Regions from separate parts of the Simiduia curdlanivorans genome, predicted to be linked through region 3. Evidence: predicted binding sites of a transcription regulator. Region 3 holds the regulator's gene; each other region holds the start of a gene.
The links. Region 3 encodes PhoB, which activates phosphate uptake and scavenging genes when phosphate is short. Its sites were predicted from a motif close to TGTCATAAANNTGTAACA; they were not measured.
Positions count from the first base shown of each region.

Region 1: a site for PhoB is predicted at 2,619-2,636, ahead of QWY82_RS18315 (ExeM/NucH family extracellular endonuclease). Genes of this name have one in related genera too.
Region 2: a site for PhoB is predicted at 2,249-2,266, ahead of olsF (bifunctional ornithine lipid synthase OlsF). Genes of this name have one in related genera too.
Region 4: a site for PhoB is predicted at 1,779-1,796, ahead of QWY82_RS17615 (porin). Genes of this name have one in related genera too.

Region 1 is NZ_JAUFQG010000006.1:1,032,221-1,036,082, reverse strand. It holds gene QWY82_RS18325 (sensor histidine kinase) at 1-636, shown strand, start outside; gene QWY82_RS18320 (methyl-accepting chemotaxis protein) at 709-2,331, opposite strand; gene QWY82_RS18315 (ExeM/NucH family extracellular endonuclease) at 2,764-3,862, shown strand, end outside.
Region 2 is NZ_JAUFQG010000006.1:441,910-445,771, forward strand. It holds gene QWY82_RS15825 (DUF4397 domain-containing protein) at 1-187, opposite strand, end outside; gene olsF (bifunctional ornithine lipid synthase OlsF) at 466-2,178, opposite strand; gene QWY82_RS15835 (methyltransferase domain-containing protein) at 2,343-3,389, shown strand; gene QWY82_RS15840 (aldehyde dehydrogenase (NADP(+))) at 3,468-3,862, opposite strand, start outside.
Region 3 is NZ_JAUFQG010000004.1:839,272-843,133, forward strand. It holds gene QWY82_RS03885 (dicarboxylate/amino acid:cation symporter) at 1-387, opposite strand, end outside; gene QWY82_RS03890 (HU family DNA-binding protein) at 463-738, opposite strand; gene QWY82_RS03895 (chorismate--pyruvate lyase family protein) at 918-1,472, shown strand; gene ubiA (4-hydroxybenzoate octaprenyltransferase) at 1,483-2,415, shown strand; gene phoB (phosphate regulon transcriptional regulator PhoB) at 2,491-3,192, shown strand; gene phoR (phosphate regulon sensor histidine kinase PhoR) at 3,202-3,862, shown strand, end outside.
Region 4 is NZ_JAUFQG010000006.1:863,801-867,662, forward strand. It holds gene QWY82_RS17605 (MlaA family lipoprotein) at 1-128, opposite strand, end outside; gene QWY82_RS17610 (hypothetical protein) at 237-701, opposite strand; gene QWY82_RS17615 (porin) at 761-1,678, opposite strand; gene QWY82_RS17620 (HvfC family RiPP maturation protein) at 1,919-2,689, opposite strand; gene QWY82_RS17625 (HvfB family MNIO-type RiPP peptide maturase) at 2,686-3,585, opposite strand; gene QWY82_RS17630 (HvfA family oxazolone/thioamide-modified RiPP metallophore) at 3,615-3,862, opposite strand, start outside.

The DNA of each region.
Region 1 (3,862 bases), on a different contig from region 3:
AAAGTGATTCGCATTGTCAGCCACGAACTCAATAATTCGGTGGCGCCTATCGCGTCGATGGTTAACTCAGGGCGCATGCTCACCCGCGATTTGAATAATGAAAAATTGCAGTTGATCTTCGACACCATCGAAGATAGAACCGCACACCTAAGCCAGTTTATCGATAACTATGCGCGCTTTGCTAAATTACCCTTGCCGCGGCCCAGCGAAGTTGATTGGAGCCGATTAACGGAGCAGTTAGCTCAACACTACCCCTTTACCTTAGGTGCGCCACTGCCGAGCAACGTGGGTTATTTTGATTTGGTGCAACTCGAGCAGGTCTTGCTTAATTTATTGAAAAACAGCCACGAGTCTGGCTCGCCCCGTGATGCGATCTGTTTAACTATTGCCGAACAGGTGCGGGCCGAGGTGCGTGGCTTCTGCCTGCATATTGACGATCGCGGTAGCGGCATGTCTGCCACCGTGTTAGATCAAGCCCTATTGCCTTTTTATTCCACCAAACAGTCGGGTACGGGTTTAGGTTTGCCATTGTGTCGTGAAATAGTCGAAGCTCATGGCGGCCATATGAGCCTGCAAAATCGCCAGCAGGGTGGACTGCGTGTGAGTGTGTGGCTACCTCAGGCACCTGTGCACTAGGCGCTGAATTTATTGGGTTTGAATAGCGTTCACGCTAGATTATTAGGCGCCGGTTGTTCAAAGTTACTCGTATTATTCAGCTTTAAATTGGCTCAATTCAATTTTTAACTTAGCCACCATGTCCGCGACTTGGTGACTGGCTCGAACTGAGTCGTCTGCGTATGCAACACTGCCGGCTGCCAACTGTTTGGCATTTTGCGTACGCTTTGATGCCTTTTCCGCTAGTGCTCTTTGTTCGTTGGCGGTGGTTGATATCTGTTGGCTGGCTTTACTGATAGTGCTAAAGGCGCGCTCAATTTCAACAATGGCTTCGCCGGCGGCGCGTGCCTTTTGTACGCTATCTTGTGCCGCCGTTTCACTTGCTTGCATTTGCCGTGTGACCTGTTGAGTGCCCAGTTGCAGCTTTTCGATAATGGTTTGAATCTCGCTGGTGGATATCTGGGTGCGACTCGCTAACTGCCTAACCTCATCCGCCACTACGGCAAACCCCCTTCCTTGTTCTCCGGCTCGTGCGGCCTCAATGGCTGCGTTTAACGCCAAAAGATTGGTCTGCTCGGCAATAGATTTGATGACTTCCAGTACGCCACCGATGCTATCGCTATCTACTTGCAGGGTTTGAATACTGGCCGCTGCTAGGGTAACGGTATTCGATAGCTCGGTGATGGCCGTTATCGCGTCTTTAATAATAAATGCCCCCTTTCCGGCAACCTTATCGGCGGCATCTGTTGCTGTTTCGGTTTCTTGAACTTGTTCTAAGACAACGGATGCTGAGGCATTGAGTGCCTGTGTCGATTCAGATACGTGATCAATTTCAAGCTGTTGCTGATTAATTCTTTGGCCGCTGTTTTGATTGGTGTCTAAAAGCGTACCCGCCGCGCCGCTTAATTGATCGCCTACTGTTTGAATGTCATTAACTAACCTACCAATAGTCGTCATCATGCGATCAAAGCGGCGCCCCATGTCGCCAAACTCATTGCCATCGGCAATGTGAGTGCGTAGCGTCAGATCTTTGTCCCTTTCTATTTTGGTGATAGTTGTTAGTAGTTGTGTCATGGGTCTTCTGATACTGCGGAATACCCAAAAGCCAGCTATGAGTAAGAGGAGAGCAAGGCCGGCAACCCAGGAAAAAAATGTTGCGCTGGCTTGGTTGGACATGAGTAAGGCATTTTCTGCGGCTTTCGCCCCTAGCTCGCCTTGAATCAGGATAAGTTGGTCTAGATTGTTAAGCAGTGGCTCTAGGCCGCTATACATCTCTAAATCGATATAGTTGCCCAGTTCATAGGATGATTGGTCGCTGATCAATTGTTCCAATTTAGCGATTGTTAGATCCGCCGTTTTTATCGATGGCTCGGCCCGACGTAAAATGTCAGTTTCCTCCGCACTTAATGTATTGCCTAAATAGGTTGCCCAAGCGCGTTGAATATCCGTGCGGCTTGTCTTAATTTTCATTTCGGCTTCGGACCACAACAGCATCTGCGCACGGGCTTTGTGCGCTGTATCGATAACCCCATTGGTATACATCTGCGACAGCTGGCTGAGCTGCCACAGCGGCATCAACCGTTGCTTGGCTATCTGCTGACTGGCATTGCCAACCGCCTTCAATTGAGCCTGAGCAAAAAGCGCTAAGGTAAAGGTGACTATCAAAGGCAATAAGATCAGTAATATAAGTTTGGTTCGCACACTGAGATTGAGCATAGGGGTCATTTAACCAAGGATATTAAGGTGCTATCGGCACGACTTAGCTGTCATTAAATGAATTTTTTGTTGCACTTATGTGACAGGAAATGGGTGTTGCCAGTTAGACGGCACGCTAAGCCTGTGTGTTTCTTCGGCGAGACTAGCGATTCGATGGGTAGCGATATATTTATAGATCTTTGTTCTCAGCAAGATCACGTGTTTTTGACGGCGTATTAAGTAAATTTGTCACACTTTTCTCAGCGAAAAGAATGGCTTTTTAGGCGTATATTTGCAGATATTTTATTCGTCATAAATGTTTCTTATAAGCGTCATGTAAATGCTATTCGTTCGTCATTTGCTTTTGCTCAAATGCGCCCGTTAACCGTTTTATCTCATGTTTTGGCTTACCTTTAAGCCTGCCCACTTATAACGCGAATAAGGATATTGTTAATGAAAAATCATGGCATTCTTGCCGCTGTGTTGGCGGCGCTATCGCTGCAGACGCAAGCTGATCTTGTTATTACCGGTGTGTTTGACGGCCCCTTGCCGGGCGGCCTGCCGAAAGGTTTCGAGTTGTATACCGATGCGTATATAGCGGACCTGAGTATTTATGGCGCGGGCTCGGCGAATAATGGCGGCGGTTCAGACGGCCAAGAGATGACCTTTCCAGCTATTGAAGTGGGGGCAGGGAATTACTTGTATGTCACCAGCTATTCTTCGAGTTACGGTTCTGACGGGTTTACCGACTATTTTGGCTTCACGCCTACTTACCTATTTAATGACTCTACCGCCAACATAAACGGCGATGATGCCATCGAAATTTTTAAAGACGGTATTGTTATCGATCAGTTCGGCGACATTAATGTGGATGGCACTGGCACGGCTTGGGATCATCAAGACGGCTGGGCCTATCGCAACAATGGCAGTGCTGCCAATCATGGCGTTTTCGCTGCGAGTGAATGGCGCTTTAGCGGAGCGGATGCCTGGGACGGTGAGTTAGATAATGCCGGCGCTGTGAGTGCCATGCCCATTGCCAGTTTTAGCGATATTGGTGATTCAGGTGGCGGCAATGGTGACGGTACTGGCAATGGAGAAACACTCGAAATTGGCGCCTGTTCAGAGCCTGCCACGTTGATTAGTGGTGTGCAGGGTACTGCTGACTCGGTGACGAATGCCGGTGAGCAGGTGGTGGTTGAAGGTATCGTGACCGGGTTGCGCAGCAATGGCTTTTTCCTGCAAGAGGAGGCAGCCGATTATGATGACAACAGTGCCAGCTCGGAAGGTATTTTTATCTTTGGCAGTTTTCCAGGCCAAGTTATTAAGCAACATATTGTTCGCGTTCTAGGCGAGGCTGGTGAGTATTATGGCAATAGCCAGATTAAAGCGAGCGAGGTGCTTGACTGCGGCCTAGCGGATGAAATGGTTGCCGCAGTAGTTGTTCCTATGCCCTATGAGGGGCTAGTAAATTTGGAAAGTCTTGAGGGTATGGTTGCCAGTGTTAATAACGCTAAGATATTCAGCTTGGACAATTTCACCAAGTACGGTGAAA
Region 2 (3,862 bases), on a different contig from region 3:
CGGCTGCGGCTTCGCCACCATTAACCAAAAGGTTTACCGCGGGCGCATCTGGTGATGCATGAAACACTCTCACGCTGGTGGATAAAACTTCCGGCTCAACGATAGGATCATCATCGTCGTCATCAAATGGGCAGCCAGCCAATACCAACGGCAACAAGCCCACTGCAGCAAGGGTTCTAATATTCATCTCAGTCATCCTTTTTTGGCGAAGTGTTTGTTTAAAATTGCACCGGTGTTACGGCGCCAAACAGGCAAAGGACTGGAAAATAGTGATTGAATTTTTAAATGAATCCAATAGCAGTGAAGCGTGCGTATAATGCTGTTTTAGTCAATAAATGAAAGTATATGGATAGCAAAGCACGGAGGCTATTGAAACGCTTGCTATCCCACTGGACAGCAGATAACGAGGCGAAAACGCCCTGGCATCTGCTTTCGGGGAGGTAATTAATTATTAGTTAGGTATTTTTAAGAACCTAAATAACGTTTGCGCTTAGCGGCTTTTAAGGCGTGTAGATCGGCAATGAATAAACCGTCAACACAATGGCCAAACTCAGCGTCCACGCCAAAATCCATGAGGGTAAAACCACCCTCTTCAAACAATGCTGCATACTGCTTAAACAGCACGGGCATCTTACAGTCTTCCGCTGCGAAGGCGGCCTGCAATCGCTTAAAGCTCACCTCTCTGTCGCACTCGCCTAATTCTAAATCCAAAGCCTCTTGAATGTGTGGCTCCAAGACGAAAGGTTGATGGCTTAAGGCCAAGAGCTGCTCACTGGCATGGAAGTTTTGATAATGGTGCACCAGCCTATTGCGTAAATGTTTCGGAATATCGGCACTCATTGACACGGGGCCAACTAAATAGCGAACATCGGGTCGGTGCTTTAAAAACACACCCAAGCCCTGCCATAAATAATCCAAGCTATTTTTACCCCAGTAATAAGGCGAAACGAAGCTACGCCCCAACTCTACAGCTTGGGATAACAATGGCATTGCGGCCGCTTGATAGGTGAACAACTCAGCCGTGTATAAGCCCTCGACGCCCTGCTGCTCAATAATTTGGCGACAGTCGCCTAGGCGATAACCACCGGCAATGGCCAAACGCTGGTTATCCCACAGGATCAAGTGTTGATAGGTGCGATCATAGTTATCCAAATCCCGACGCGAACCAGTGCCCTCGCCCACCTTGCGAAAGGTTGCTTCGCGCAAGCGCCCAAGCTCGCGCATGAGTGGCGAATCTTCCAAATACTGCGCCAGATAGATTTGATTGCTATCGCGTGTTGCACCGAGCAGTGTTTGAAAGCTCAGCTGCTGTTTTAAAGCGTTGGCATTTTCTGGGTGCGCTAAGGTCTTTTCGGTGACGAAGCCATTGGCATTGCCCTTGCCCATTTTGTAGATATACTTTTTTAAGCGCGCCGCCACCGATCTATCGGCAACTTGAAGCGCTTCAAAGCCTTTTGCCGGCAGTGGGTCGCCGACGCGAAACTTTATATCTGTATGGTTTTTATTAAACATCTCGCGCGCTAACCACAGGGTACTGAGCGGCTTGTAAATCATCGACAAGCTGTAAAACAAGGCTGAATTACGGGCTTCGATATGAACAGGTAAAATATTGGCGCCGGTTTTACGGGCAAAATGTAGGAAGCCCGTCTGCCAGCGCCCGTCGCGCACACCCACAGGGCTAACTCGGGACACCTCACCCGCCGGAAACACAATAATCGCACAGTCGTCTTCTAACGCTTCGATTACCGCTCGGTAACTTTTGCGGTAGGACGACTGGCCCATATTATCGATGGGGATCAGAAGCTCGGATAATTGACTGAAAGAAGCCAACAAATCATTGGCGACTATTTTAACATCGGCGCGAATCTCGCCCACGGCGCGCAGTAACGCTAGCCCATCCAATGAGCCTATTGGGTGATTGGCCACTATAACCACGCGCCCCTCTGAGGGAATATTGGCTCGGCTCTTTGACGACAGGCTGTAGCTAAAATTGAAATACTCAAACACTTTATCGATAAAGCTAAAGTTTTTAAGGTCTTTATGCTCGAGTAAGAAATTATTAATTTCGTCTTGGTGTACCAGCTTGCGAAAGACTCCCAATGCTGACTGACGCACAATCGGAGAGCTGGTGCCCAACCAAGGTAACTTCGTAGCGACAGATTGTTCAACATTGATCATCATTTTCACCTTAAATTTGCTATCTTCCTGAGCAAGTTAACGCTCTGGCGTGACAAATTCGTGGCAGAGATGTGACAAAAATAAGACCATTCTGTAACAATAGGCACCCACGTAGCTCAAACTGCCCTACGACAATGGCACACTTCTTTCCTTTGGGGATATTCATGCGCGAAGATGTTAAGACCTACTACGGCGAAACCCTGCAACAATCTTCAGACCTACAAACCAACGCCTGTTGCACCGGCGAACAGCCACCTGAATATTTAAAACCCATATTGGCCGCCATCCACGATGAGGTGCACGCTCGCTACTACGGCTGCGGCCTAGTGCTACCCGAACACATTGAAGGCCTGCGCATATTAGATTTGGGATCAGGCGCCGGGCGAGATTGCTATGCCCTATCGGCGCTGGTGGGGGAACAAGGCTCTGTGATTGGCGTGGACATGACTGAGCCGCAACTGGATGTAGCAAGGCGCCACATCGACTATCACCGCGGAAAATTCGGCTATAAAATCGCCAACGTCACTTTCCTGCAGGGGGAGCTCGAGCATCTCGATCGGCTCGACATTCCCGACAATAGCCTTGATGTTATCGTGTCTAACTGCGTGATCAACCTATGTACCGACAAAGCCGCCGTGCTAAAGCAAGCCTACCGGTTACTTAAGCCAGGTGGCGAAATGTATTTTTCCGACGTTTATGCCGACCGGCGTATGCCCGCGCAGCTAGCGCAAGACCCAGTGCTATTTGGCGAGTGTTTATCGGGCGCTTTTTATTGGAATGATTTTCACAATACGGCCAAAGCCTGCGGCTTCTTAGATCCGCGCTTGGTAAAGGACGCGCCTATCAGCATCGAAAACCAAGCATTAAAGGCGAAGTGTGGCGACATTCAATTTTTTTCCGCCACTTACCGGTTATTTAAGCTTGCCGAGTTAGAGCCCTTCTGTGAAGACTATGGCCAGGCCGTCATCTATAAAGGTAGCATCGAACATCACCCTCACAGTTTCACCCTAGATAAACACCACCACATTGCCACGGGAAAAGTCTTTCCCGTGTGCGGTAACACCTGGCGCATGTTGCACGACACGCGCTTCAACGCGCATTTTGACTTTATTGGTAACTGGGACAAACACTTCGGCATTTTCGATGGTTGCGGAACCGCCCTACCCTACGATACCGAGGCTGCCACCAATAGCGGTAGCGCCTGCTGCTAATCATGTCAGCGAGTTTACCGACGAGCTTGGCACTCACAAGCTCGCCGTAAACATCAATCAATAAAAGCGCCGAAGGTATTAACCCCTCACGCCATCCACAAGGCGCTGTAAATTATCGGGGTTAGCGTCTTGCAATGCCGCGGGTAAAAAGTCATCGGGCAAGGCCTGATAGCAAACCGGCCGCAAGAAGCGCATGATCGCGGCCGTGCCAACTGAGCTGGTGCGGCTATCTGAGGTGGCGGGAAAAGGCCCGCCGTGCACCATGGCGTGACACACTTCGACACCCGTGCCAAATCCATTCCAAATAATACGCCCAACTTTCAACTCCAAGGTCGCAATAAGTTGCCGCACCAATTGGGGATCATCATCGCCGTCTGCATGAATGGCGCCAGTTAATTGACCTTGTAGCTGCGCCAGCACATCAAACAATTGCGCTTCACTATCGCACTCGACCACGAGCGCCAAAGCGCCGA
Region 3 (3,862 bases):
ATTCACCACAAAGGTGGCTTCAGTGCTCAGGTTAAAGCCGGCACCCGGCTGAATAATGACGCCGGCAACCAGCGCCAAGCTGATCGCCACCGCCGTGGTTGCCATATAGAGCAATAAGGTCTTGCCCGCCATGGGCCCCATGCGCGTGTTATCGCCTAAGGAGGCCACACCACAGACCAAGGACACAAACACCAAAGGCACCACTAACAGCTTTAACAGCGCTACGAATACCTTGCCACCCAGGTCAAACAAGCCGCTGACTAAAAACTGATCTACCCAAGCATTGTAAACCCCGGCCAACCAGCCTTCGCCCTCGGCAACGTTAAACATCCCCCCAATGAACAAACCTAAACCCATGGCAATTAAGATACGGCTGGTTAAGCTCATAAACGGTTCCTGTTTTAGTTTTATTGTTAGTCTAGGGAGGGGAGAGCCAGCCAAGCTAGCTCAGTCGGGCGAACTTTAGCTGTTTACGGCGTCTTTCAAACCTTTTCCAGGCTTGAAGCCAACGGAAACGCTGGCGGGAATTTGAATGGTTTCACCAGTTTTTGGGCTTCTACCGGTACGGGCGGCGCGTTTTCGCTGGGAAAAAGAACCAAAGCCAACAAGGCTAACCACATCGTCGCGCGACAGCGCATTGGTGATTTGTTCCAAAATTGAAGACACCACCAAATCGGCTTTGTCTTTGGTTAGGTCCGCTGTTTCTGCAACAGCAGCAATGAGATCTGATTTATGCATGGAGAATCCGTCCTGCGTTTTTGTTTGTTTAGTCCAATTAGGACGTAATGCTACCGCCTTTCCACAAGCCAGCGCCAGCGCCAATGTCGATTGCCCCGCAAGCTTGCGCCTCATAGAATAGCGCGCCTAGACAGGTTTATTTGTCTAAACACACCGCATATTTGCAATTAGGAAGGCCATTGCCCATACATTATCGACAACGCGAGCCCCTGTGGCGGCCCGCCGCGCAAAAAGGCTGGCAACTGCCGCGCGACTTGGCGCCTTGGATTCTAGACCAAGGCTCACTCACCGCCCGCTTGCAGGCCCACTGTCAGGGCCAGTTCGACGTTCAGCTGCTAAACCAAGGCTGGGGCCAAGCAAGACCCAGTGAATTATTGGTGCTGAAATGCCCGTCGCGGCAAAAGATGTTAGTGCGCGAAGTCATTCTCAAGGGGCGGGGTGAAAACTGGGTTTTCGCCCGCAGTCTGGTCCCTTATACCAGCCTGACCGGTCGACTTAAAGCCTTAAAGTACCTAGACAATAAGCCCCTCGGCGCGCTGCTATTCCAAGACCCAAGCATGCGTAGAGACCCGCTAGAGGCCGCCGCTATTTGCGCCGAGCACCAGTATCTACACCCTGACTTGAAATTGCCGGTTGCCGTCGACTTGTGGGGCCGGCGCTCGGTTTTCTACATCGACAAGAACCCACTACTGGTGAGCGAAGTATTCCTACCAGACTTTCTCGCGAGCCTTTAAGGAACATCACATGGCCAAGGATCAACCCAGGAAGTCAACCGCAGCAAAAACGCGCTCGACCAAACCAGCGCGCCAAGTAAAAGCCGGCACCTCGACCCTAGGCGCCTATTGGCGCCTAATGCGCTTTGATAAACCCATCGGCACCTTGTTGTTACTCTGGCCCACGCTCTGGGCGCTCTGGATCGCGGCCGATGGCACACCCAGTTTGCGAGTGCTCGCTATCTTTGTAGCAGGCGTCATTGTTATGCGCGCGGCGGGTTGTGTTATTAACGACTACGCCGATCGCAAGGTCGACGGGCAAGTGGCTCGCACCAAGTCGCGCCCTCTGGCAACCGGCGAAGTGACGCCGTCCGGCGCGTTATTGTGCTTCGCTGGGCTCATTATCTGCGCCTTTTTTCTGGTCCTGCTCACCAACCTATTAACCCTTTCGCTGGCCTTTGGTGCCTTGGCACTCGCAACGATTTACCCCTACATGAAACGTCACACCCACTTACCGCAAGTGGTGTTGGGCGCCGCCTTTGCCATGAGTATTCCCATGGCCTTTGCCGCCGTGCGCGGTGATCTGGATAACGGCATCTGGCTCATATATACAGCCGTAGTACTCTGGACCGTGGCCTACGATACCTACTACGCCATGGTGGATCGCGCCGACGATTTGCGCATTGGGGTTAAATCCACCGCCATACTGTTTGGCGAACTGGATCTCGTGATTATCGGCTGTTTGCAGCTAATGACACTGTTTGCGCTGTGGTTGGCGGGCGATCACTTTAAGCTTGGGCACTACTATCTCGCCGGCCTAGCTGGTGCCGCTTTGCTGTTTATTTGGCAGCTCTGGCTCAGCCGCAAACGCCAACCTAAGGCCTGCTTTCAGGCCTTTCTTAACAACAAATGGGTGGGCGCGGTGATATTTGCCGGCATACTGGCTGATACCCTGCTAGCTTGATTAGAGGCCTCGTCATATAACTGTCATCTAACCGTAATCTAATACAGGTCCAACCAAAGTGCAGACGAACCGGTTATGAGCAAAAAGACCATTTTGATCATCGATGACGAACCCTCCATTCGCGACATGTTGCGCGTGGCCTTGGAGATGGCAGACTACCGCTGTCTAGAAGCGGAAAATGCCCAGCAGGGTCACGCCTTGGCGATTGATGAGAAGCCCGATTTAATCCTGTTAGACTGGATGATGCCGGGCACATCGGGCATCGAGCTAGCTAGGCGGTTAAAGCGCGAAGAGATCACGGCCAAAACCCCCATTATCATGCTCACGGCGAAGGGCGAGGAAGATAATAAAATTCAGGGCCTAGAGACAGGCGCCGATGATTACATCACTAAGCCGTTTTCGCCGCGCGAGCTGATTGCGCGGTTAAAGGCCGTGCTGCGCCGTATCGAACCCGATACACCAGAACAGCCCATCACCGTCGATCAATTGTGCCTAGACCCCATTAGCCAGCGCGTTACTATCGCCGATGAGCCGGTGGATATGGGTCCAACCGAATACCGCTTGCTGGCTTTTTTCCTGACCCACCAAGAGCGCGTGTACAATCGCGGCCAGCTGCTCGACCACATCTGGGGCGGCAATGTGTATATTGATGAGCGCACGGTAGACGTTCACATAAGGCGCCTGCGCAAGGCTCTATCCATGCAAGAACACGACAGATTTGTGCAAACCGTGCGCGGTTCGGGCTATCGATTCTCCACCAAAGTCGCCAGCAAATAAGGACGTTTCGTGTTAAGAGGATTTCATGCCGAGCTCAAGCGCGTCGCCCTGTTCACCACGCTGTGCATTGGTTTTGGCCTGGCCAATGGCTCCGTGCTGGTCACGCTGTTGCTGGGTTGTACCCTCTATATCTTTTGGATGCTTTGGCAAATACGGCAGCTGGATTTGTGGCTAAACCAGCGCAAAAAATCGCCGCCGCCGGAGGCCAGTGGGATTTGGTCTGATATTTTCGAAAGCATTTACCGGCTGCAAAAGCGCCAGGAAAAAGAGTCGGATCGCGTGAGGCAGGTGTTAAATCGCGTTCAGGAAACCACCGGCGCACTGCCCGATGCGGTGCTGTTACTCGACAGCCGGGGCAATATCGACTGGTGGAACCCAGCTGCCGAGCGCCTCTTTGCCTTTGAGAAAACCGACCAAGGCCAGCCACTGGTGAACTATGTGCGCAACCCCAAGTTTGTCGCCTACATGGAAAACCAAGACTACCGGCAGCCGCTCGATTTACCCGCCTCGCGCAATAAAGACCAGCGCCTGCAGTTCCAAGTCACCCGCTATGGCCAAAACGAACGGCTAGTGGTGGCGCGCGACATTACCTCGCTGCACAAGCTTGGGCAAATGCGCAAAGATTTCGTCGCCAATGTATCGCACGAACTGCGCACGCCACTGACGGTAC
Region 4 (3,862 bases), on a different contig from region 3:
TTGCGATTGAAGCCCTCCCAAGGGTCTTGCTCAGAGGCGCCATCTTGCGCGAATAGAGGTGCCGCATTACAGCAGCACAGAAGCAGCGCCGCTGCAGAAAAGGATCGCCAAGCTATTTGCCATGTCATAACACTACTCGCTGCATACACTTTTTGCTGGCGCAATAACGCCACCGGGTAAAAATGAGGGCGCCATTGTAATGCCAACGAGCGGGGGTGTCTGCAAACATTGCCTAACTATCGGCCGAGGCACCGGTATTGAACGGTCAGTTGATATTGGTGCTGACCTTCCGGCACCACGCTTTCACTCACTTTGCGCCAGCCGTGGGTACAAACCTGGACCATTTTCTGAAACAGCTGATGTTGAGCGCGCTGCAAGCTATCGGCATTGGCAAGCTCTAGCGATGCGCGAACGGTGAGGATCTCTGCCGCGCGCGCAGGCGTTTGCGCGACTAATGGCGCTTGTTCCAGCACCGGCGCGGGAACCTGTACCGGTGCCGGATCGGAAGAGTGAGGCGCAGGCTTGTCCTCAGCGCACTCAAAGTGCAAACGATGGAACTGCCCGGTTTCCGACAAATCCACCATCTCCTCGCAGGGTTTACCCTCTGCATCTAGCGTCACCTCCGCCGCTTGGGCCTGCCCTATCACCAAGCAGGCGAGGCAAAACACCCCGGCGTTTATCAATCTACTGTGCACTATCATTTGTCTTCCTCAAAAACACAAAAAGGGTGCCGAAGCACCCTTATCACGAAAACCGAATACTAGAACTTGTGCTCAATGCCCAAGCCGACGTAGTCAGCTTCTTTCGCTTCGCTGTCAGCGGTTTCATTGGTGTAGAAACCAAACAGCTTGGTGTTTTTGGCGAGCTTGTAATCGGCACCTAATGAATAGGTTTCGCCGCCAGCGGTAGAAATATCAGATTGACCAGCCTGCGCCTTCAAGGCCCAGTCGCCCATCTTGTATTGGCCACTCACTGCCCAACCGTCGGTTTCAACACCGGCTGTGTCATCGGTCTCAGCCAACAGGCCCAGTTGGAAGCTGCCCAAGGTCGCCTGCACAACACCGCGAATCACGGTCGAGTCCACTGCGCGCACGTCGGTGTCATAGCTGATACCGGCGTAGAAGGTGTCGTTTTCCCAACCACCGGCAACAGAGTAACCATCGTCTACGTTTTCAGCTTCGCTCATCACGTAAGCGCCTTGGGCAAAGAAACCACCCATCTCAGGCGTGGCGTACATCACGGTATTTTTAGAGCGCACTTCACTCTTGGTGATGATGCTTTTGATATCGCCCTGCAGGTCGTTGAACAGATCAACTTTGTTTTGCAGCAGTTTGGTAGGGGTATCGTGCACACCAGCAATAACACTACCGAAGCCACCGGCTAAGCCTACATAGCTATTGCGTTGCTTGAATACGTCAGTACCTGAATCTGGGTCTACTTCGTATTCCAGCTGATAAATCACGCTCAAGCTATCGGACAGCGCGGTCTTGCCAGCAAAGCCCAAACGCGAGGCATTGCTCTGCAGTTCATTGGTAGAAACACCGGCTTCGTCCTGATTTTCTACTGAGAGGTTGATCTTGCCGTAAATTTTTCCGTCAATTGGGCCTTCAGCTTGTGCGGCCATTGGCAAAACCGCTGCGATAGCGAACGGCAGAACTTTTTTCAGTGATGCTTGCATGGATAATCCCCTTTACGTTTTTTAGGCATTTCAGTTTTTAGGCATTTCATTTCATCGAGTGAAACACTTCACCGGATTGGCGTGCATTCTGGCCGCGAAATATTGCAGAAAAATGACAAGAGTGTCGAGCAAAGAAGATTAAGCAATTAAAAATGGGCTTTTAATTAAGAAAAGAACTTCGAATAAGCTACTTTTGTCATAAAACTGTCAAGTGACATTAGAATAGACAGGCGCCAATTTTTAGCAAATGTGAAGTATATCTTGGTCTACAAAGCGCTGAACTAAGGCCAAGGCCTGTTCCGTGAACAGCGCTGACACTGGCGTACCTTGGTTCCCGTGTACCAACTCAAACAAGTCATGAATTAAGCGTTTCAGGCCCAGTTGCGCCCCCTTATCCACCGCATCCAACAGGCTATAACTCAAGCCGTTCAGCGCCATGAATTTAACTCGGTGCTGGCGATCGCGGTGCACCAGTAGAAAGGTTGGCAGCGCCGGTATATCGCTCGGTTGATGCGCAGGGCCAATGGTTTGCACTGGGTATTGATATACCAGAGGCCAAGCCAATGCCGATAAGCGGACGTTGGTGGCAAGGGTTACCGGCGGCTTATCGGCCGGCTCAGGCAAGGACTCCGGTGCTACATCGAGCGCCAGCTCCACCCATTCATAGTGCATGAGTTCAGTGGCAAAGGGCGGCAGCAGGGCTTGGGCTTTTTCAGAGGCCGAAACGAAGTTCAAAAACTCTTGCCCGATCTCTAAAAAGTAAGGCGAGTGAGCGCGGTAGTCGGCGACGAACAAACGCACGAGGGCAAGCCAAGTATCGTCCGCCACGAGGCTGCGCAGCACGGGAAAACCACTGCTTAAAAAATCTTCGATATTATTAAAAATCAGCTCTTGATAAACCTGTAACCGCCGCCGCTCGACGCCTTCCGGCGCCGCGCAGCGCGCAGGGTTACGCAGATATTGCGTCAGCGAATATTGCGCGCGACTGAATGTGGTGGCACTTTCGCTCATGCTATAACACCTGAGGAAGTCGGTGAGCCGGTGCGAAAATCGTGCGCGCCACCCGCTAAGGCGCGCGTCTGAATCTGCTTTACTCGATTCAACTCGGCCAACATATCCACCAAAGGCGGAATATTGAAATCCCGTTCCAACAGCGTCGGCCTCACGCCAAACAGGCCGTAAGCCTGTTCCAGCAAAGCCCAAACCGGCTCGATCACATCGGCGCCGTGGGTATCTACTTTTAAGTCTTCCGCTTCGTCATAGTGACCCGCAATGTGGTAATAGGCGGTGCGGGCACCCGGCAGTTGGCGCAGAAAATCACTGGCGTTATAGCGGTGATTAATGCTGTTCACATAAATATTGTTTACATCTAATAACAAATCACAATCGGCTTCGCTAAGCACCGCATTGATAAATTCAGCCTCGGTTAAATCTTGCCCAGCGGTTAAATAATAAGACACATTTTCCAAGGCAATTCGGCGCTCTAATCTATCTTGCACTTCGCGCACGCGGCCAGCCACATAGTGTACCGCCTCTTCGGTAAAGGGAATGGGCAGTAAGTCGTACAGGTGCCCATCGTCGCTGCAATAGCTTAGATGTTCGCTATAACAGAGGACTTTATGCTCATCGAGAAAGTTTTTTATATTGCTAATCAAGGCCGTATCAAGCGGCGCTGGAGAGCCGATGGAAAGCGAAAGGCCATGGCAGAAAAAAGGAAAACGCTCGGTATAACTGCGTAATTGTTCACCGAAACGACCGCCAACACCAATCCAATTCTCTGGTGCCACCTCCATAAAGTTTACCTCGGCGGGCGTCAGCTCGGCGAAGCTTTTCATTTCACTGCGTCGTAAACCTAAACCGGCGCTAAGCGCCGGTTTAGTTACAACTTTATCAAGGTTATGAGCCAAGCGTAGGTTTCCTCGTTACCAACCAAAGATTATGCAGCACCGCCACATTTACCTTCTTTGTCGGCTTTACCTTCGCCACACTTGCCCTCTTTGGCTTTATCGCCGCACTTCCCTTCACCGCACTTACCGTCTTTCTTGGCCTTGTCGCCGCACTTACCTTCGCCACATTTGCCATCTTTTTTGGCTTTATCACCGCACTTGCCTTCGCCACACTTGCCATCTTTCTTGGCCTTATCGCCACACTTGCCCTCACCGCATTTACCTTCTGCGTGATTAT